Regions from separate parts of the Streptomyces sp. NPDC048411 genome, predicted to be linked through region 1. Evidence: riboswitches for the same ligand, from Rfam matches in the RefSeq annotation. Region 1 holds a riboswitch; the other holds the start of a gene.

Evidence for each region. A riboswitch is a leader RNA that binds a small molecule or an ion and turns the genes downstream of it on or off. The one in region 1 is predicted to bind ZMP and ZTP.
Region 2: it holds a riboswitch for ZMP and ZTP, as region 1 does, so the genes downstream of both, AB0915_RS28220 (bifunctional 5,10-methylenetetrahydrofolate dehydrogenase/5,10-methenyltetrahydrofolate cyclohydrolase) here and glyA (serine hydroxymethyltransferase) in region 1, are expected to answer to the same signal.

What each region holds. Positions count from the first base shown of each region.
Region 1 is NZ_JBEZKL010000005.1:53,959-64,402, forward strand. It holds gene AB0915_RS03375 (HAMP domain-containing sensor histidine kinase) at 1-71, opposite strand, end outside; partial or broken gene AB0915_RS03380 (hypothetical protein) at 86-271, opposite strand; gene AB0915_RS03385 (zinc-ribbon domain-containing protein) at 384-701, opposite strand; gene AB0915_RS03390 (HEAT repeat domain-containing protein) at 698-2,854, opposite strand; gene ligD (non-homologous end-joining DNA ligase) at 2,982-3,869, opposite strand; gene AB0915_RS03400 (Ku protein) at 3,940-4,998, shown strand; gene AB0915_RS03405 (S53 family peptidase) at 5,106-7,055, opposite strand; partial or broken gene AB0915_RS03410 (hypothetical protein) at 7,411-7,890, opposite strand; ZMP/ZTP riboswitch at 8,019-8,144, shown strand; gene glyA (serine hydroxymethyltransferase) at 8,184-9,458, shown strand; gene AB0915_RS03420 (hypothetical protein) at 9,537-9,692, shown strand; partial or broken gene AB0915_RS03425 (DNA-binding protein) at 9,679-9,807, shown strand; gene AB0915_RS03430 (contact-dependent growth inhibition system immunity protein) at 10,017-10,444, opposite strand, start outside.
Region 2 is NZ_JBEZKL010000101.1:3,668-14,111, forward strand. It holds gene AB0915_RS28210 (ATP-dependent DNA helicase UvrD2) at 1-184, opposite strand, end outside; gene AB0915_RS28215 (glutaredoxin domain-containing protein) at 317-574, shown strand; gene AB0915_RS28220 (bifunctional 5,10-methylenetetrahydrofolate dehydrogenase/5,10-methenyltetrahydrofolate cyclohydrolase) at 865-1,728, opposite strand; ZMP/ZTP riboswitch at 1,769-1,866, opposite strand; gene nudC (NAD(+) diphosphatase) at 1,965-2,912, opposite strand; gene AB0915_RS28230 (dipeptidase) at 2,956-4,350, opposite strand; gene AB0915_RS28235 (UvrD-helicase domain-containing protein) at 4,361-7,813, opposite strand; gene AB0915_RS28240 (ATP-dependent DNA helicase) at 8,245-10,444, opposite strand, start outside.

The DNA of each region.
Region 1 (10,444 bases):
GTGATGAACACCGCCGACTTCCAGGCGAGCGTCGCGGTCCACGCGGGCGCGCGCATTCTCCGTCGCCTCATCGCCGCACCGCGGAGTAGTCGTACGGGGCGGCGGAGGCGGGCGGCAGCTGCGGCCAGAGCCGGTCGGGCCCGATGGCGGCCGGGGCCCGTCCGGCACTCCTCAGCTTGCCGCCGGTGTCACAGCCGGCCAGCAGCGCGGCGCCGACGCCGGCCACGAGGGCCGCCTTCGCACGGCACGTCACACGGAGATGCGGGCGCATGACTCCCTCCCTTCCCGGACGTCCGGTCATGGGTCCGCCGACCCATGACCCGTCGACCTTATGCGGAAGGAAGTCCCTTATGCTCTTTTCTATCGGTGCAGCCGCGGTTGTGTCAGTGCTGGTAGGGGTTCTGTCCGTCCTGGGCATACCCCGGCTGCTGCTGGGCCTGTCCGAACGGGTTGCCGTCCTGCGATGCCACGTGCTGCGCCAGCAGTTGGTCGGCCTGCTCCTTCGGGATCTTCTGCTCCCCGCCGCAGAACGTGCACTGCGTCGCGTACTTCGTCGAGAACGGGAACAGCGGCACGAAGAACAGCGTGAACTTCGTGACCCGCTTCCGCAGTGTGTGCGCGGCCGGATTGCCGCACCAGCCGCAGACCATCGTCAGAACGGCCAGTTGGTACAGATAGCCTCGCGTACCAAAAATGATCACGTCGTGGGCCCCTTCCCCGTTACTTCGTGAAGCGCTCGCCGGCAGAGCACCAGCAGCTTTTCGTCCTCGTATGTGTCGTGGCTGCCGTACCCGCCGTCCATGGCGTTGTGACGTCTTACGGAGGCGAGTTCGGCGCGCAGCGCATGTGCCGCATCCGACCCTGCACCAGCAACACCCATCAGCGCCAGGCATTCGGCCACCCGGACCCTGACATGACGGTTCATCTCCCAGGCGGCCAGCATGACCGGTACGGACTCCTCGGTCCGCCCCGTCACCTCCCACAGTGCGATCGCCGCGTCCACCCGCAGCCACAGCTCGTCATGGACCAGCAGCGCCCGCAGCCGGGGTGCCGCCACGGCCGCGCGCGCACCCAGCCCGCCCAGCGCGCTCACCGCCGCGCGCCGCTCGTGCGCGTGCTCCGCCCCCAGGCCCTCGATCAGAACCGGCAGCACGGCCTCCGCGTCCCCCTCGACCGCCCACAGTGCCTGAGCCGCTTCCGTCGCCGCCGGGGTCCCCGGGCGGCGGATCAGCGCCCGCAACTCCGGGACGGCGCACCGGGCGGCCGGGCCGAACGAGCCGAGCGCCCGCAGTGCCGAGGTCCGCAGCCACTCCCCGCGGTACTCCGGCGCCCCGCGGAGCACCCGCAGCACCTCCGGCGCCGCCTCGCCCGCCCGCAGCGCGGTCAGCCCGCCGAGCAGCGGGCTCGCCCGGTCGTACACCCCCTCGTCGAGATCGAGCCCGCCCAGCCTGCGCCGCAGCACTCCGGCGAGCGGGGCCGCGGCCGCGCCCAGATACCCGATGGCGAATCCCACGTCGTGCGGCACCTCGGGCCGCTCCAGCGCGGCGGCCAGCGCGGGCACCGCCCGGGCGTCACCCAGCCGGGCCAGCGCCTTCACCGCGCTGCCGAGCCCCGGCTGCTCGCTCGCCCACTCCTTCACCCAGGACCCGGGATCCGCCGCCACCCGCGCCGCCAGCGCGTCCGCGGCGGGCGCGGCCAGCCCGAACAGCTCCTCCAGCATGTGCGAGGCGGCCTCGGCCAGCCGCGGCTCGGGGTCCGCGAGCTGGGCACCCACGAGGCGGACCAGCTCCTCGTACGAGCCCCGCCAGGCCCGTATCAGCCCGCTGCTCATCCGTACCGCGTCGATGCGCTGCCAGCGGTCGGGGCTGCGCAGCTGGTCGATCAGCAGCGCGCTCCGGTCGGCGACCCGGTCATCGAGCCCGACATGCAGCGTCCGCAGCAGATCTGCCGTCCAGGGGGCGCTGCGCCCGGCGGATTCCGCCGCGGACAGTGCCCGCAGCTGCCCCACCAGGGTCACCGGGGCACCCCGCTCCTCGGCGGGTTCGTCCGGCCCCGACTCGTCGACCTGTGCGGCGGCGCCCACCGGGTCCGGCGCCCCGGATGCCGTGCCGGGCGTCGAGCGCAGCTCCGTCAGCAACCCCGCCACCATCCGTACGACATCGCCCGGAAGCATGTCCGGCGCGCAGCGGGCCAGCTGGGCAAGGGCAGCCAGCCGCAGCGCCGGGGTGTACGCCTCCGCGGCGAGCCGGCTCAGCCAGTCCGCCGCCTGCCCGGCCAGCGGGCGGTTCCGCAGCGCGACCCGGCCCGCCGCCTCCACGAGCGCGAGCCGCACCTCCTCGTCCGGCTCCACCGGCAGCCGCTCCCGCAGCAGCGCGAGGACCCGCGCCGGGTGGCTGTGCAGCGTGGCGAGCGCCAGCGGTGCGGCCTGCCGTACCCCCGGGTCCTCGTCGGCGATGAGCTCGAAGAACGCCCCGGCGCCCGCGGTGACGGCCGAGGCCGCCATCGCGTAGTTCGCCGCGTCCTCGATCTCCTCCTCGTCGAAGTCCTCCTCGTCGAAGTCCTCGTCGTCCTCGTCCAGATCGATGCCGCCGATGCTGGTGAGCAGCTCGACGATGCTGCCCCGGTCGTGGATCCCCGGGTCCACGACCAGCTCGAAGAGGAAGGGAATGCAGGCGAGTGTGCAGTCGTACACATCCCCCTGGTGGTGAACGGCCCCGTACATACTGTCCAGCGCCTGTTCGCGCTCCGCCGGATCGGCGGACGCGAGCCCCCGCAGCAGGCCCGGCACGTCGTCGGCAGGCCCGTAAGCATGCTCCATCGAGGCCCAGTCGACCTCGTCGATCCCCGCGAACATGCCGTCGCCTCCCCGCGCATTCACGTATTGCAGTGTCTGCGCAGAGTGTGCACCACGGCCCGGACAATCCACCCGCCGCATGCACCCTTTTGCTTGCAGACATGGCAACGGCCGGATGCGTGCGCCATCAGGGCAGCGGCCGGGCCCGGTTCGGATTGATGAGCGGGCCGAGCAGATCCCCGTACCGCTCCAGCCGCCCGGCCATGTCACCGGCCAGAAAGACCAGTTCGGCGGGGCTCCGGCAGTCCTTGACCTCCGCCCAGGTGACAGGCGCGGACACGGTCGGCTCGGCCCTGGCACGCAGCGTGTACGGGGTGGCGGTCGTCTTCGCCGCCGCGTTCTGGCTGAAGTCGACGAACACCTTCCCCGGCCGCAGCGCACGTGTCATCCGGTGCACCACCAGCTCCGGAAGGTCCCGCTCCGCCTCCACCGCCAGCTGTTTCGCGTACGCCGACACCCGATCGGAGGAGGCCGGCTCCAGCGGTACGAGAACATGCAGCCCCTTCGATCCAGAGGTCTTCCCGTACGCGAGCAGCCCGTCCGCCGCCAGCCTTTCGCGCAGCCACAGGGCCACCGCGCAGCACTCCACGACGGTTGCCGGAGCCCCCGGATCGAGGTCGAACACCATTCGGTCGGCGATCCCCGGCCTGTCGGCCTGCCACTGCGGCGTATGGAACTCCACCACCAGGTTCGCCGCCCACATCAACGACGCCAGATCCTGGATGAGCACCTGTCCGGCCTGCTGCGCCATATGCCGCGGCACCTCGGCGATCCGTACCCAGGACGGGGTGCCCTGCGGGGGGTTCTTGGTGAAGAACCGCTGCCCGTCCGGCCCGTCCGGATAGCGCAGGAAGGACACCGGCCGGTTGTACAGATGCGCGAGCAGGGCTCCCGCCGCCGTGGCCGCGTAATAGTGCAGCACCTCGCCCTTGGTGGTTCCGGTGGCCGGATACAGAACCTTGTCGAGATTGCTGAGCGCCAGGCGCCGCCCCTCCACCTCGGTGATCGGCGTCATACGATAAGAATCACATGAATTTGGTATCAACGGTGATCTATCGGTATTTCCATGGACAAAGGGGTGAACGGTGAGGTCCATCTGGAACGGCGCGATCTCCTTCGGGCTGGTCAGCATCCCCATCAAGCTGGTCAACGCCACCGAGAGCCACTCGATCTCCTTCCGCCAGATCCACCTCGCCGACGGCGGCCGGATCCGCTACCGGAAGGTCTGTGAAATCGACGAGCAGGAAGTGACGGCCGCCGAGATCGGCAAGGGGTACGAGGACGCGGACGGCTCGATCATCCCGATCACCGACGAGGACCTCGGCTCGCTCCCGCTTCCCACCGCGAAAACGATCGAGATCGTCGCCTTCGTGCCCGCCACCGAGATCGACCCGCTCCAAATGGACACGGCGTACTACCTCTCCGCCAACGGAGTCCCCGCCGCCAAGCCGTACACGCTGCTGCGCGAGGCCCTGAAGCGGAGCCAGAAGGTGGCCGTCGCCAAGTACGCGCTCCGCGGCCGGGAGCGGCTCGGCATGCTGCGCGTCGTCGACGACGTGATCGCGATGCACGGCCTGCTCTGGCCCGACGAGATCCGCGCCACCGACGGTGTGGCCCCGGAGACCGACATCACGATCCGCGAAGCCGAACTCGACCTGGCGGACGCCTTGATGGCCACGCTCGGCGAGGTCGACATGGATACCCTCCACGACGACTACCGCGAGGCGGTCGAGGCGCTGATCGCCTCGAAGGCCTCCGGCGAGGCACTCGAACCGGCAGCATCCGGCGACATCGGCGGTGGCAAGGTCATCGACCTGATCGCGGCACTGGAGAGCAGCGTCCGGGCGGCGAAGAAGGCCCGCAGCGAGGAGGTGGAAGAGGCGGAGGAATCCGAGAGCGCACCGGTGGCCGAGGTGACGTCGCTCGCCACCCGCAAGAAGAGCGGCGGAACCGGCGCGAAGAAGAAGGCCTCCGCGACCGCCACCCCCCGGAAGACCGCCGCGAAGAAGTCGACACCGGGCAGAACCCCGGCAAAGAAGACCACCGCACGGTCGACCACGAAGTCGACCGCGAAGACGGCGACGAAGAAGACCGCGAAGACCACGGCCAAGAAGGCAACCCCCAGGAAACGCGCCTCGGCCTGACGGGACGCCGGCAGTCGCTGCCGCCGGGACCGGGCGTCCGCAGGGCTGCCACGCAGGACTGCCCCGGAGCCGAAGCCCCGGAGCAGTCATCGCGTCGAGCTTGTGCGTCAGTGCCGGCGGTACGAGTTCACGTATCCGGCTGCCGGAGTCCCGACACCCGTCACGTCGTCGTATCCCTTGACCGCCTTGAGCGAGGCGTCCTTGCCGAGGCTGCGCACCGACGTCAGCAAGCCGTCCGCCGCGTCGGAGCTGTTGGCGAAGTCGACGCGGGCGACCGCGAGGTCACGCTTGGCACCCAGCGGGTGGTCGGTGACATCGTGGTACGTCTTCGAGCCGTACCGGGCGTAGATCGCCGGGTTGGCGAAGCCGAGCGGCCGGCCGTGCTGGGCCTGCTGCGCGAGCGCCTGGACGCCCGCGATGACCGGCGCCGCCAGCGACGTACCGCCGATGCGGTACTCGTCGTAGCCGAGGGAGCCGTCGGGCAGCGTCTGCGTCTGGCCGACCAGGAAGCCGGTGTTCGGGTCGGCGACCGCCGCGATGTCCGGGGCGGTACGCATCCGGGCCTTGCCGTTCGCCCGCGCGAGCGAGTCCGGGACGACACCGCGCTGGTAGAACGGCTGCTTCACGGTCGAGCTGGTGCCGCCGCCCGCGCCCGAGGTGTACGCGCCGGGGAAGCCGGTCCAGCTCTTGCCGTCGGCGGCGAGGGACGCCTTCAGCGTGCCCCAGCCGGTCTCCCACTGGTACGTGTCGTGCTTGCCGACGGCCAGTGAGGTGCCGCCGACCGACGTCACCCAGGCAGAGTTGGACGGGACGTCGATCTGCTTCGTGCCGGTGGACGCGACGTTGTCGCCGTCGTCGCCGGAGGAGAAGTAGAAGCCGATGCCCTCGACCGCACCCATCTTGAAGACCTGGTCGTACGCGGCTGCGACGTCCGGGGTCTCGTTGGCCTCGACGTCGCCCCAGGAGTTGGAGACGATGTCGGCGAGCCGGTGGTCGACGATCTTGTTGAGCGAGTCCAGCAGGTCGGCGTCGTAGCAGGACGCGCCGCCCACGTAGACGATGTTGGCGGCGGGCGCGACCGCGTGCACGGCCTCGACGTCGAGGGTCTCCTCGCCGTACCAGCCGGACGCCCCGCACTCCTCGGTCTTCGTATAGTCGTCCGGCAGGACCTGGCTGAGCTGCCCGTGCCTGTACGGGGCGTCGCCGTTGCGCTTGGCGTACTCGGCGGCGTCCTTCGCGATGGTCGGCGAGGCGTACGCGTCGGTGATCGCGACGGTCACGCCCTTGCCGGTCCATCTGCCCGCACCGTACGCGGCGCGCAGCTGCTTGCCGGTGTAGCCCTTGATCGCGTACGGGACCTTGGAGCCGTACGCGCTCGGCAGCGTCGAGGCCGTCCTGGAGCCGAAGTACGAGGAGAACGGACCGGAGTTGCGGAACACCGCGTCCGGCGGTGGCAGCGTCTCGTCGTGGCTCGACTTGTGCGGCGCGTTGTCCAGACCGGAGACGGCGAGGACGGCGTCGCTCAGCGCGGCCGGGACGGAGGCCGTGGAGGACGGGGCGCGGTAGGTCCGGCTGCCCTTGCGGTAGTTGCGCAGCTGGGTGCTGAACGCCTTCTCGGCCGCGGCGACGTCACCGGTGGCGGAGACGTAGTGCTGATGGGCGCCGGTGACGGTCAGCCCGCTCGACTTCAGCCACTGAACGACCTGGTCGATCTGGTGCTGGGTCGCCCCGAAGCGGGCCTGCGCCTCCTTGGCGCTCAGGTACTTCCCGTACGAAGGGGACTTCGGGTCGGACACGGCGGCGGCGTAGGCGGCCAGCCCCTTCGCGTCCCGGCCGGCCAGATGGACCCGGACACTCACCTTTCCGCTGTCGGCGGTGGCCCCCTGGTCGGCCTTGGCCGTGGCCCAGACCGGCTTGGTGCCCTGCAGAGCATCGCGGCCGGCGGGTGCGGAGTCCGCGCTGGCGGACGGTATGCCGAGGGCGAGTGCACCGGCGAGCAGCGGCAGTGTCGCTGCCATGCTCAGCCCGGCGCGACGTCTGGCACGACTGGTTCTCATGAAACCCCCTGCGATGTGGTTCTTCGCGTGTGGAGCATGTGCCGGATGATGTGCACATGTAAGCCGCCACTCTGGCGAGGAACCCTTTACGTAAGGGGCATGCGTTCACCAAGAAACTGTCAAGAGGAGCCGTGCGAAGGGCATTTCGAGGTGAAAGTCCGGAAATGCGTGCAGCCGGGAGGGTACTGCTCCGGCCGTCTTTGACCGGTTGTCCGCGCGTGTCTGTCCGGAAAGGGGCCATTGCCTCGCGAACGGGACTGCTCCGCCGGACCGCAGGAGAACCTGAGGACGCGCCGGTGCGCAGGATGCCGGCCGAAACGGAAAGGGGACCCAGTGACCACGCAGTCCGCAGGGATCACCGAGAAGAACCCGCTGGCGCAAGGCTGACGGGATTGGTCAGGGAGGGCAGCCAGCCCGTACGAGCTCTCGACGACGTACGTACAACTCGTATACGTGTAGCCGGGTTTGATCCGCGACCCGGACGAGTAGCTGTGGACGGCCACGCTCGCACCCGTGCCGTGCTTGTACAGGAAGTGGTACTCGCCCGCAGGAAGCCGCAACCGCGCCTCCGGATAGTTCCTGCCGCCGGACTTGCAGGCGAGCGACGACCCGCTGCCCTCCGAGGTGTACTGCCGACAGCTGCCGCACCCCTTGAGTGAGACGCGGCCGTGACCGGACCGGTGTAGAGGATCTCGACGCCGCTCGGGGCGTCGTTGCTGATCACGAGCTCCGTCCGGGAACCGCCCGGACTCCCGGACGGCGGCAGCCGCCTGCCCGCCGCGGGCCGGTCGGCGGCGATCTCCGCGGCGATGGCGATGTCCCGGGCGTGCGCCCGCCGGCGCGGCACCCCTGACCGCGCCCGGCCCTCCCGCCATCCTCGCGGCCACGAAGGGTGTCAATCGGGGTGAAACATCCACGAACGGCCCATCACACAGCTCCCCGGGCCGCCCCCGTCAGTAGACTGAGAGGCGCCGCGACTGGCGCGCATCCCGGCAGGGGTGATCCGTGGAACCGACCACGAGGAAGCGGCACACTCCGGGCCTGCCTGGAGGCGTTACCGCCGGAGAGCCGTCCGCCTGGGCAATCCGGGTCCACGCCGCAGCCATGCGCCAGACCCGGGAGGATCCCGTGACGACACCCGAGAACCGCCGCCCCGCACTCACCGCCACCGACCCGGAGCTCGCCGCCCTCGTCACCGCGGAGGAGCAGCTCCAGGCCGACACCCTTCGCCTGATCCCCAGTGAGAACTACGTCTCCGCAGCCGTGCTGGAGGCCTCCGGCACAGTGCTCCAGAACAAGTACTCCGAGGGCTACCCCGGCAAGCGGTACTACGAGGGCCAGCAGATCATCGACCAGGTGGAGACGGTGGCCGTCGAACGGGCCACCTCCCTCTTCGGCATGGACCACGCCAATGTGCAGCCGTACTCCGGATCGCCCGCCAACCTCGCGGTGTACCTGGCTTTCCTGCAGCCCGGCGACACCGTGCTCGGCATGTCGCTGCCGATGGGCGGCCACCTCACACACGGCTGGGGCGTCTCCGCGACCGGCACCTGGTTCCGCGGTGTGCAGTACGGCGTCCGCCGCGACACCGGCCGCATCGACCTGGACGAGGTCCGCGACCTGGCCCGCGCCGAGCGCCCCAAGCTGATCTTCTGCGGCGGTACGGCCGTACCCCGGACGATCGACTTCGCCGGCTTCGCCGAGATCGCCCACGAGGTCGGTGCCGTCCTGGTCGCCGACATCGCCCACATCGCGGGCCTGATCGCGGGCGGCGCCCACCCCTCGCCCGCCCCGTACGCCGACGTGGTCTCCACCACCACCCACAAGACCCTGCGCGGTCCGCGCGGCGCGATGCTGCTGAGCCGGGCGGAGCACGCGCGCGCCATCGACCGCGCCGTCTTCCCCGGCCTCCAGGGCGGCCCGCACAACCAGACCACGGCGGCGATCGCGGTGGCCCTCAAGGAGGCCGCGACCCCCGGCTTCGGCGACTACGCCCACCAGGTCGTCGCCAACGCCCGCGCCCTGGGTGTGGAGTTGGCTTCCCGCGGCTTCGACCTGGTCTCCGGCGGCACGGACAACCACCTCTTGCTGATCGACCTCACCGGCAAGGACGTACCCGGCAAGATCGCGGCGAAGGCCCTGGACCGGGCCGGCATCGTCGTCAACTACAACGCCGTTCCGTACGACCCTCGCAAGCCCTTCGACCCGTCCGGCATCCGCATGGGCACCCCGGCCCTGACCTCCCGCGGGATCCCCGCCTCCGAGATGGGCACGGTCGCGGAGTGGATCGACCGCGTCGTCGAGGCGGCCCGCACGGGCGACGAGTCCGCCGTCGAGAAGGTGCGCGGCGAGGTGAAGGCCCTGATGGACGCGTATCCGGCGCCGGGTCTGCCGGTGGCGTGACCTGACCGCGTGATGTCCGCCGGATCCCGCACCCCGGGATCCGGCGTCCGTCACCGGCTCGGCCGTACGGTCCTGCCGGTGGCAGACCGCTGGGGTGTGGACAACCGTCCGGCCGGAGTCGGGAAAACGGTCTGGGCGGAACTGGTGGCCCCCGGCATCGTCCCTGCACCAGCAGAGACCGAGATCGCGGCGGTGACCGTCCGCCCCGGTCAATCCGTCCGCCGTCCTGTGTGACCGCACGGTCGCCACCTGGCTCGCCCTGGCCCGCACCGACGACCTGCGCGTGATCACATCCGCGGCCACCCTGGCGGAGGTGGTTCACCCGCGCACCAACCGCCCAGCCCTGGAATGATCGAGTACTTACCGGTGTGCTCGCTCATGCCATCCATCCCACCTGCGATCCTCCCGATGCTCCGGTGGAGCTGGACAAAGGGGATCACCCCGCCCCTTTCCATGCGCGCTCGCGCCCTCCATGTGTCCCGTAACGCGGGGCGCCGTGCGGCAGCCAACTGGTAGCGCCCGCTTCGCCTCGGGAAAGCCACAGGTCAGGGGGCTGGATCAGATGCTGGACAGCGTCGTCGCCAGCGACTGGAACCAGGCGCCGTAGGAGAACGGCTCGGGCGGGCCTACCTCCATGCCGAGTTCGGCGGCTGCCAAGGCGTAGTCCCCCTCGTCCAGGGGGAGGGTGAGCAACTCGTGGAGTTCGCCCACGAGGCGTGCGACCAGTTGGGGGTCGGTGGTGGCCGCGTAGTCGGCGGCGGCCGCGTCGTGGTCGGGGAACTCGTCGACGATGTCCTGCGAGAACCAGCCCCCGAGCAGCTGCGCGGTCTCCGGGAAGCGTGCGTGCCACTCCCAGTGAGTCTGCGGGGACGACGGTTCCGGGACGTCGCCTTCCTCGATGCTCTTCTTCAGGTGGTCGGCCAGCACCATCAGCCAGCCGCCGATCTCCGACTGGGGCATCCCGGTGTCCGGGATCGCGTAGAACT
Region 2 (10,444 bases), on a different contig from region 1:
GCACGCACACCGGGCCGTGCAGGGCCAGGGCGACCTCGCGCTGCTCGGGGTCCAGCCCGTCGAGCACGGCGTCCGCCGACTCGGGGACCTGCGGGAAAAGAGAGGAATGCGTTGCTGCTGTCACCCCGCCATGCTGCCAGGTCGGGAGAGGCGGACGCGGAAGTTGTCCACAGGGGGGCAGCATCCGTCGTACTAATGCGGAGTCGGCGGCGGGAATGGTGACCAGGTCACGTACGTTCCACTCCCTGCGGGGAACCGCATGGGCGGCTTTTCCGCAGTCGTGAGTGAGACGAACAAGACAGAGGAGCGCGAAAACATGCCGGGCACTGTGACGATGTACAGCACCACGTGGTGCGGCTACTGCCGTCGGCTCAAGGGCCAGATGGACCGCGAGGGCATCACGTACAACGAGATCAACATCGAGCAGGACCCGGCGTCCGCGGCCTTCGTCGAGAAGGCCAACGGGGGCAACCAGACCGTCCCGACCGTGCTGGTGGTTCCCCCCAATGGTGGCGAGAACATCGTCATGACGAACCCGAGCCTGGCCCAGGTGAAGCAGGCCCTCGCGGTCTGACGGCAGGTCTGGCCGCTCGGCTGTCGTCGATCGTCGTGGTCGACTCCATGCGGGTCAGGTGCCCGCGATCTCCCAGCAGGGTCGATGCGGGCCACGGGTAGAGATCATCGGCCCAGAACGTCTGCTTCGGGCACACTGGGCGAGCGATTCCCGCGCCTCGCGGCAGCGGAACGCCCGCACCAACGCGCCTTGCAGACACACCCGCCGCCTTCCGGTCCGCCGGAAGGCGGCGGGCGTGTCCGTGCCCGCGAGCCGGCAGCCGTTTTTCTGCCGGGCAACCGGGCGTCAGCTCACGCCGCGGCCCCGAGCTGCAGGGCGGCCGCGGCCACTGTCTGTTCGAGAAGGACCGCGATGGTCATCGGTCCGACGCCGCCCGGGACCGGAGTGATCAGCCGTGCCCGCTCGGCGGCGGTCTCGAAGTCGACATCGCCGACGTTGCCGTCGTTGTATCCGGCGTCGAGCACCACCGCACCCGGCTTGATGTCCGCACCGGCGATGAAGCGCGGCTTGCCGACCGCGGCCAGCAGCACGTCCGCCTGCTGGACGATCGACGGGAGGTCGGCCGTCCGTGAGTGACAGTACGTCACGGTGGCGTCCCGGCCGAGCAGCAGCATTCCGGCGGGCTTGCCCAGGATGGCGCTGCGGCCCACGACGACCGCGTGCTTTCCCGCGAGGTCGACCTCGTACGCGTCGAGCAGGCGCATGATGCCGCCGGGTGTGCAGGAGACGAAGCCGGGAAGGCCGAAACTCATCGCCGCGAACGAGTGCATGGTGACCCCGTCGACGTCCTTGGCCGGGTCGATCGCTTCAAAGGCGGCGCGCTCGTCGATGTGGGGACCCACGGGATGCTGCAACAGGATGCCGTGCACATCGGGGTCGTTCGACAGTGCGGTGACCGCGTCGACCACGTCCTGTGTGGTGGAGGTGGCGGGAAGGGCCACGTGCCGTGACGCGATGCCCGCGCTTTCGCAGCGGCGGCGCTTCATCCGGACGTAGGTCACGGACGCCGGGTCGTCGCCGACCAGCACGGTCGCCAGGCAGGGCGCCTTCCCGGTGCGCAGCCGGAGTTCCGCCGCCGTCGCGGCGCTGGTCTCGATGATGCGGCGGGCAAGGGCGGTGCCGTCCATCGGACGGGCTGTCTGTGTCTGGGCCACGCTTCACTCCTGAGCGTCACTAAGGATCACGAGGATCACGATGAATCGCCCAGGCGCACGGCATCGACGGTTGTCGAGAGTTTCCGTCGGACCGCTCCCCGGTGGTGCTCCACCTCAGCGCCAGTCACGGCCCAGGGCCAGATTAACGGACAGAGCGCCCTGGGGGAGGAATCAGGCGGCAGTGACGGGCGGACGACCCGGCCGCGCGTGCCCCGTCGCCCGCCCCGCACTGTGCGTCAGCCCACGCTGCCCGGCTTCGGGAGCGGTTTGCCGTACCAGAGCTCGATCAGACGAGCCGCGATCGAGATGCCGAACGGGGGCAGGATCTCGCCCGATTCGAAGGCCGCCGTCAGGTCCTCGCGGGAGAACCAGCGCGCCTCCTCGATCTCCTCGCCGTCGACGTTGATCTCCGACGACGTGGCCCGCGCCATGAAGCCCAGCATCAGGCTGGACGGGAAGGGCCAGGGCTGGCTGGCGATGTACTCGACCTCGCCGACCGTGACACCCGCCTCCTCGAACACCTCGCGGGCGACGGACTGCTCGATCGACTCCCCGGGCTCGACGAAGCCCGCGAGCGTCGAGAACCTGCCCTCCGGCCAGTGCACCTGACGGCCCAGCAGGGCGCGGTCCTGGTCGTCCGTCACCAGCATGATCACCGCCGGGTCGGTGCGCGGGTAGTGCTCGGCGCCGCAGGCCTGGCAGCGGCGGATGTGGCCGGCCGCCGCGATGACGGTGCGTTCACCGCAGCGGGAGCAGAAGCGGTGCAGCCGCTGCCAGTTCTCCAGCGCCACCGCGTGCGCCATCAGCCCCGCGTCGCGCGGGCCGAGAAGCAGTCCGGCCTCACGCAGCCCGGCCGGGCGGGCCGGCTGATCCATGCGGCCGGGCAGTGAGTCCTTCTGGAGCGCGAAGTAGCTGACGCCGTCCACGTCGGTGCCGAGGAAGTAGCGGTGGGTCTCGGTGACCGGGGCCTCGAAGGCCGGGGTCATGACGATCTCCGTGCCGCCGTCTGCGGTGTCGTCGATCAGCACCTGCCCGCCGGAGACCACGAAGACCCGGGTGGTCGGGTGGCTCCAGGCGGCGGAGAGCCAGGCCTCGTCGAGGCGGTGGTGCGCGGCGCGGTCGATGCCGCTGGGCGCGGTGAGACCGATGGGCCGGTCCGTGGTGGCGTTGTCGAAGGTGCTCACAGGTGCTTCCTACTCCCCGGGACGGATCGGGTGTTCAGAGGATTCAGCGGAGTGCGGCGGACAGTTCGCCCCAGAGGTGGGCAGTTGTCTGCACGCCCTTGAGCAGGAGGTCCAGCTCCACCTTCTCGTTGGGGGCGTGCCAGCCGTCGGACGGTACGGAGATGCCCAGGAAAAGAACGGGGGCGCCGAGCACGTCCTGCAGGTCGGCGGCGGGCCCCGAGCCTCCTTCGCGGGTGAAGAGAATCTTCTGGCCGAAGGCCCGTCCCATGGCGCGGGCCACCGCCTGCAGGGCGGGGTGGTCCAGCGGAGTCAGGCACGGGCGGGTGGCGGGGGCGAAGGTGATCCGGTGGCGGATGCCGGCCGGGAACTGAGCCTGCGCCCAGGCCCGGACGGCCTGTTGGACGTGGTCGGGGTCCTGGCCCGCGACCAGCCGGAAGCTGATCTTCACAAGGGCGGAGGACGGAATGATGGTCTTGCTCCCGGCGCCCTGGTAGCCGCCACCGATGCCGTTGACCTCGGCCGTGGGGCGCGCCCAGATGCGCTCCAGCGTGGAGTAGCCGGCCTCGCCCGTCGCGGCCTGCGACTTGGCGGTACGCAGCCAGCCGGCCTCGTCGAAGGGGAGCTCGGCGAAGAGGGCGCGCTCGGCATCGGTGAGTTCCGTCACGCCGTCGTAGAAACCGGGGATCGCGACCCGGCCGTCCGCGTCGTGCAGCGCGGCGACGAGGCGGGCCACAGCGGTCGCCGGGTTGGGGACGGCGCCGCCGAACGATCCGGAGTGGATGTCCTGCTCGGGGCCGTGGAGCTCGATCTCGCACTCGGCGAGACCGCGCATGCCGGTGCATACCGTCGGGGTCGTCTCGTCCCACATGCCGGTGTCGGAGACGATCACGGCGTCGGCGGCGAGGCGCGCGGCCTGCTGCTCGACCAGGGCGCGGAAGTGCGGGGAGCCGGACTCCTCCTCGCCCTCGACGAGGAGCTTGAGGTGGACGGCGGGAGTGGTGCGGCCGGTGGCGGCGAGGTGGGCCCGGACGCCGAGGGTGTGGAAGAACACCTGGCCCTTGTCGTCGGCGGCGCCGCGGCCGTACATCCGGCCGTCCCGGATCACCGGTTTGAACGGCTCGGTGTCCCAGCCGTCCTCCCGGGCGGCGGGCTGCACGTCGTGGTGGCCGTAGACGAGGACGGTCGGGGCGTCCGGGTCCTCGGAGGGCCACTCGGCGAAGACGGCGGGGGCGCCCGGCGTCTCCCAGACCTCCGTGACCGGGAAGCCGGTCTCCTTGAGCTTGGCGGACAGCCACTCGGCGCTGCGCCGTACGTCTTCCTCGTGCTGCGGCTGGGCGGATACGGAGGGGATGCGCAGCCACTCGGCAAGGTCGTCGAGGAAGGCTGTGCGGTGCTGTTCGATATACGTACGGACGGCGCTGTCCGGGGTGTCGCTCATGGTCTTGAGCCTATCGGCCTGCGGGAGGTGGCTCGTCCCGCAGGATTTGTTCGAGCTCGGCCCGGCCGGGGAGATCGGTGGGGTGGACGGCCTCTCCGGTGCGGACGAAAAGGAACGTGGTGGTGACGGAGTCGAGCGGCACGTCGTGCAGTTCGGCCCAGGCCAGGCGGTAGACGGCCAGCTGCAGCGGGTCGGCCGTGCGGACGGGCGAGGTGTCTTCGTGGCCGTGGGGGGTGTGACGGGTCGTCTTCCAGTCGACGATCTCGTAGGTGACCCCGTCCGCATCTTCCGTGCGGTACACGGCGTCGATCCGGCCCCGGACCACGCGGCCCGCGAGCGTGATCTGGAACGGTGTCTCGACGCGATACGGGGTGCGGTGGGCGTACGGGGTGCGCTCGAAGGCCTCCTTGAGTGCGGCGAGGTCGGCCTCGTCCGCAATGTCGATGTCGCTCCCGTCGCCGCCGGGCAGCTCGTCGGGGCCGAGCATGGGCAGCGGCAGCTCCTCGAAGCGGGCCTCCACCCAGGCGTGGAACCTGGTGCCCCGGCGGGCCGCGGGCGCGGGCGGCCGCGGCATGGGCCGGGCCAGCTCCTGGGCGAAGCCGTCGGGGTCGTCGGCGAGCCTCAGCAGCTGCGTGGCGGAGAGCGAGGCGGGCACCAGGACCTCGCGCACGGTGGTGCGGGCGCGGCGCAGCTCACCGGCGAGCGCATCGAGGTCCCGGTCCCAGGAGGCGAGGGTGCGGGTCTCCTCCGGGGTGAGCCGTGAGGGGGTGCGGGCGGCGGGGACGTGGGGGGCGGGGTCCGCGGGAGGTTCGCTCGACAGGGAGTCCCAGGCCGCGGCCTCGTCCGGGTACGCCTCGTCGTCCGGGTACGGCTCGTCATCGGCATACCGCTGGTCGTCCGGTGCCACGGGGTACGCCCCCGGCGCCGCACCCGCCGCCGACTCCCCCGCCAGTGTCTGCAGGTGGGCCAGCACCGTCTCCGCGGCCGCCCGGCGGCGGGCCAGCGCCGTGTCGTCCAGCGGGAGCGGCCAGGGGTGGTCGGCGGCCGCCTCCGCAAGGGCCGGGTTCTCCTCGTCCTCGGCAGGCTCGTCCGCCCATGCCTCGATCTCGCCGTGTCCGGCCGCGCAGTGCTCGTAGAGCGCCCGCAGGAAGTCCGACGGGCCGCGCGGCTTCTTCTGGGACGGCCCCCACCAGTGGCCGGAGCCGAGCAGCAGGCTGCGCGGCCGGGTGAAGGTGACGTAGCCGAGCCGGAGTTCCTCGGTGTGCTGGTGCTCCTTCATCTCCTCCTTGAAGCCCCCCAGCCCCTTGGCGTCCCAGGAGTGGATGACGGGCAGGGTGGGTGCGTCGCCGCGCAGGGCGTGCGGAAGGACCTTGGGCTGGGAGGTCCAGGCGTCACGGGACTGTCCGCTGGGGAACTGTCCGGTGACCAGGCCGGGCACGGCGACAACGTCCCACTCCAGGCCCTTGGACTTGTGGGCGGTGAGAATCTTGACGGTGTTCTCGCCGCCGGGCAGTGCGTTGTCCAGGCCCTTCTCGTACTGGACGGCCGTGCGCAGGAAGCCGAGGAAGGCCAGCAGCGTAGCCTCGCCGTCGACTGCGGCGAAGCGGGCCGCGACGTCCAGGAAGTTGGCGAGGGTCTCGCGGCGGCGGGCGGCCAGCGCGTGCGGCGACGCGGAGAGCTCGACTTCGAGACCGGTGGTGGCGAGGACCCGGTGCAGGACGTCCATGAGCGGGTCGGCCAGCGAGCGGCGCAGCTCGCGCAGTTCGGTGGCGAGGCGGGCGAAGCGGACGCGTGCCTCGGCGGAGAACGGCAGCCCGTCGTCCTCCGTACCGCTCGATTCGAGGAAGGTGTCGAGGGCGTCGGCGAGCGAGATCACCTCGGCCGGGTCGATGCCTTCGACCGCCTCGGCGAGCCGGCGGTCGGGATCGAAGTCGTCGTCGTCCGCATGAGCCGCGCGGTGGACGAGGAGGCGGGCGCGGCGTCCGAGGAGGGCCAGGTCGCGGGGGCCGATCCGCCAGCGGGGCCCGGTGAGCAGCCGGACCAGGGAGGCGTTGGCGCCGGGGTCCTGGAGGACTTCGCAGACTGCGACGAGGTCGGCGACCTCGGGCAGGTGCAGCAGCCCCGAGAGGCCGACGACCTCGACGGGGATGTCGCGGGCGACGAGCGCGGCCTGGATCTCCGGGAAGTCGCCCGCCGTACGGCACAGCACGGCGATCTCGCCGGGTTCCTTCCCGGTCCGTACGAGATGGGCGATCGAGCCGGCGAGCCAGTCGATCTCTTCGGTGTGGGTGCGCAGCAGGGCGCAGCGGACGATGCCGTCGCGTTCGGCGCCCAGGGCGGGGCGCAGCGCTTCGACGCCCTCGTGCATGGCGCGCAGCGGCTCGGCGAGTCCGTTGGCGAGGTGCAGCAGGCGGCCGCCGCTGCGGCGGTTCTCACTGAGGGAGTAGCGGGTGGCGGGGGCGCCGTCGGTGTGCGGGAAGTGGTGCGGGAAGTCGTCGAGGTTCGCGACGGAGGCACCGCGCCAGCCGTAGATCGCCTGGCAGGGGTCGCCGACGGCGGTGACGGGGTGCCCGGACGCGGTGCCGTCGGGGCCGCTGCCGAAGAGGGCGGAGAGGAGCAGGCGCTGGGCGACGGAGGTGTCCTGGTACTCGTCGAGCAGGACGACCCGGTACTCGTCGCGCAGGATCGCGCCGACCTCGGGGCGGGTGAGGGCCAGCTCGGCGGAGAGGGCGATCTGGTCGCCGAAGTCGAGGAGGTCGCGGCTGCGCTTGGCGTCGCGGTAGCGCCGGGTCAGTGAGAGGAGTTCGCGGCGGGCCTCGGCGGTCTCCGGGATCTTGCGCAGCTCGGCGTTGGTGAGCCGGGCCGTTGCGAGCGCGCGAAGGAGTTCGGTGTCGTACTCCGCGAGCTGCTCGGGGCGTACGAGATGCTCGGCCAGCTCGGCGTCGAGTGCCAGCAGATCGCTGACAAGCGTGGGGAACGACCTGGTCAGTGCCGGGTACGGGCCCGGGGCCTCGCGCAGCACGCGGGCGGCGAGCTGGTAGCGGGTGGCGTCGGCGAGGAGGCGGGTGGTGGGTTCGAGTCCTATGCGCAGCCCGTGCTCGGTGAGGAGCCGTCCGGCGAAGGCGTGGTACGTGGAGATGCTGGGCTCGCCCGGCGGGTTGTCCGGGTCGATGGCGTCCGGGTCGGTGACCCCGGCGGCGACGAGTGCCTTGCGGACGCGCTCGGCGAGCTCGCCCGCAGCCTTGTTCGTGAACGTGAGCCCGAGTACCTGCTCCGGGGCGACCTGCCCGGTCCCCACCAGCCACACCACGCGCGCCGCCATCACCGTGGTCTTCCCCGACCCGGCTCCGGCCACGATCACCTGCGGGGCGGGCGGCGCGGTGATGCAGGCCGTCTGCTCCGGAGTGAAGGGGATCCCGAGGAGCTCCTTGAGCTGCTCGGGATCGGTGATACGTGAGGACACCCCACAGAGGCTAACCGGGGGCACCGACAACGTGCGGGGTCCGCGAGGAGGCCGGGACGTGCCTCGCCGGGAGGCCACCTGTGGTCCAGGTCGGCCGCTGACCGCGGCGACGGCATCTGATCGCCTCAACAGCCTTGCGAGGAAGGCCACCTGGGGTGTCTGCCGAGTGGGATGCGGGACGGGTTGAGCACGAGACGGGCCGGCTGAGAGCGTCCGGGCACCCCGGAGGCAGTTGTGGCCTCCGCCACTGGCCGCTCCGGGGCCGCCCCTCGACCCGTGGCGCGCCCGCGCGCGGATCGCACGGTGAGTGGGGTGATCGCAGCGGATGGCCGGGACCGGAGCATCCTGCGGGACTGCCGCCTCAGGGTTGTCGCCGGCCGCACGCCCACGACCGCTGTGGTTCAACTCGGCCGGCCGGAGCCGCAGCCCGGTCACTCCAGGATGTGCCGGCCCTCGGGCTGAGCGCTGCACGAGGCCCGGAACGTGCAGTGGATGCAGTGCCGGCCGGTCGTGGGTGTGAAGCGTTCGTCCAGGACCCGGCCCGCGGCGGTGGCCAGCAGGTCGGAGACCCACTCGGTGGTGGGCGGTTCCTGGGCCTGCACCTTGGGAAGGGCGTCGCCGCCCTCCTTCTTCGGTGCCGGCTGCCGCAGCTGGACCAGTTCGGCGCCGCCGGGGGCGGGGCGGTGGCCGTCGAAGATCTCGTCGACCGCCCCCTCCCGGACGGCCAGCTGGTACACGGCGAGCTGGGGATGGCGGGCGACCTCGTCCTTCGTCGGGGACTGCTTGCCGGTCTTGAAGTCGACGACGTACGCACGGCCGTCGGCGTCCCGTTCGACGCGGTCCATGGAGCCACGGATCCGTACCTCGTACTCCCCTGCTTCGAGCGTCACGTCGAAGTCGTGCTCGCTCGCGGCGGAGGTGCGACCGGTGCGGTCCATGACATGCCAGCGCAGAAAGCGTTCGAGGGCGACCCTCGCGTGTTCCTTCTCCTGCTGCGACTTCCAGGGGGCGTCGAAGACCAGCCCGTCCCAGACCGAGTCGAGGCGCTCCATCAGGACCGCCAGGTCGGCGGGGGTGCGGCCGGAGGCGACCTCGTCGGCGAGTACGTGCACGACGTTGCCGAAGCCCTGCGCGGCCGTCGCCGGGGCGTCCGCCTTCACCTCGCGGCCGAGGAACCACTGCAGGGCGCAGGTGTTGGCCAGCTGGTCGAGTGCGCTGCCGGAGAGCGCCACGGGGTGGTCCCGGTCCCGGAGCGGGACGGCCGAACGGGTCGGCTCGTACAGCCCCCACCAGCGGTACGGATGGGCCGACGGCACGAGCGGCTGCCCCTCGTCGTCCGTGAGCGCGGCCAGCCGGGCCAGCCGGTGGGCGGCCTCGTCGCGCAGGGCGTCGGAGGCATCGGGGTCGACGGTGGTGGCGCGCAGCTCGGCGACGAGCGCGGCGACGGCGAGCGGGCGGCGCGGGCGTCCGGTGACGTCGCGGGGTTCGATGCCCAGCTCGGTGAGGAAGCGGGACGGCTGATCGCCGTCGGCGGCGGGGGCCTTCACCGCGGTGACGATCAACCGCTCCCGTGCGCGGGTCGCCGCCACGTAGAAGAGGCGTCGTTCCTCGGCGAGGAGGGCGCCCGGGGTGAGCGGTTCGGCGAGGCCGTCGCGGCTGATCCGGTCCGCTTCGAGCAGCGAGCCGCGGCGGCGCAGGTCCGGCCAGAGCCCCTCCTGCACCCCGGCGACGACGACCAGCCGCCACTCCAGGCCCTTCGAGCGGTGCGCGGTCATCAGCCGTACGGCGTCGGGGCGTCCGACCCGCTTGGAAAGGGTGTCGGCGGCGATGTCCTGGGCGTCGATCTCTTCGAGGAAGTTGAGCGCGCCGCGGCCGCCGGTGCGTTCCTCGGCGCGGGCCGCGGTGTCGAAGAGCGCGCAGACGGCGTCGAGATCGCGGTCGGCGTTGCGGCCGCCCGCGCCGGCGCGCAGCGCGGCGCGTTCGAGCCGCGCCGGCCAGGGGGTGCCCGCCCACAGCTCCCACAGGGCCTCTTCGGCGGTGCCGCCGCCTTCGAGGAGTTCGCGTGCCTTGCGCAGCAGCGCGCCGAGGCGCTGGGCACCGCGGGCGTAGGCGGGGTCGTGTGCGACGAGGCGTTCGGGTTCGACGAGCGCGCGGGCCAGCAGCGCGCCGGAGGGCGGCGGGACCCGGTTCCCGGCGGCCCGCTCCTCGTCGCGCAGCGCCCGGCCGAGCCGGCGCAGATCGGCGGCGTCCATGGAGCCGAGGGGAGAGGTGAGGAGGGTGAGGGCGGTCTCGGTGTCGAGCCAGGGCGCGGCGGGCTCCTCGGACGCGGGGGCGGCACCGTCGTCCGGGGCCGTCGGCTCCGCGGCCGTCGTGCGGTGCAGCGCGGCCGTGGCGACCGTGCGGAGGGCGGTGAGGAGCGGGGCCACAGCGGGTTCGTGGCGCAGCGGGAGGTCGTCGCCGTCGACCTCCAGGGGCACACCCGCCGACGTCAGGGCGCGGCGCACCGCGGGGATCGTGCGGCCCCCGGCACGTACCAGCACCGCCATCTCGTTCCATGGCACGCCGTCCTCCAGGTGGGCGCGGCGCAGCAGGTCGGCGATGTTGTCCAGCTCGGTGGAGGCGGTCGGGTAG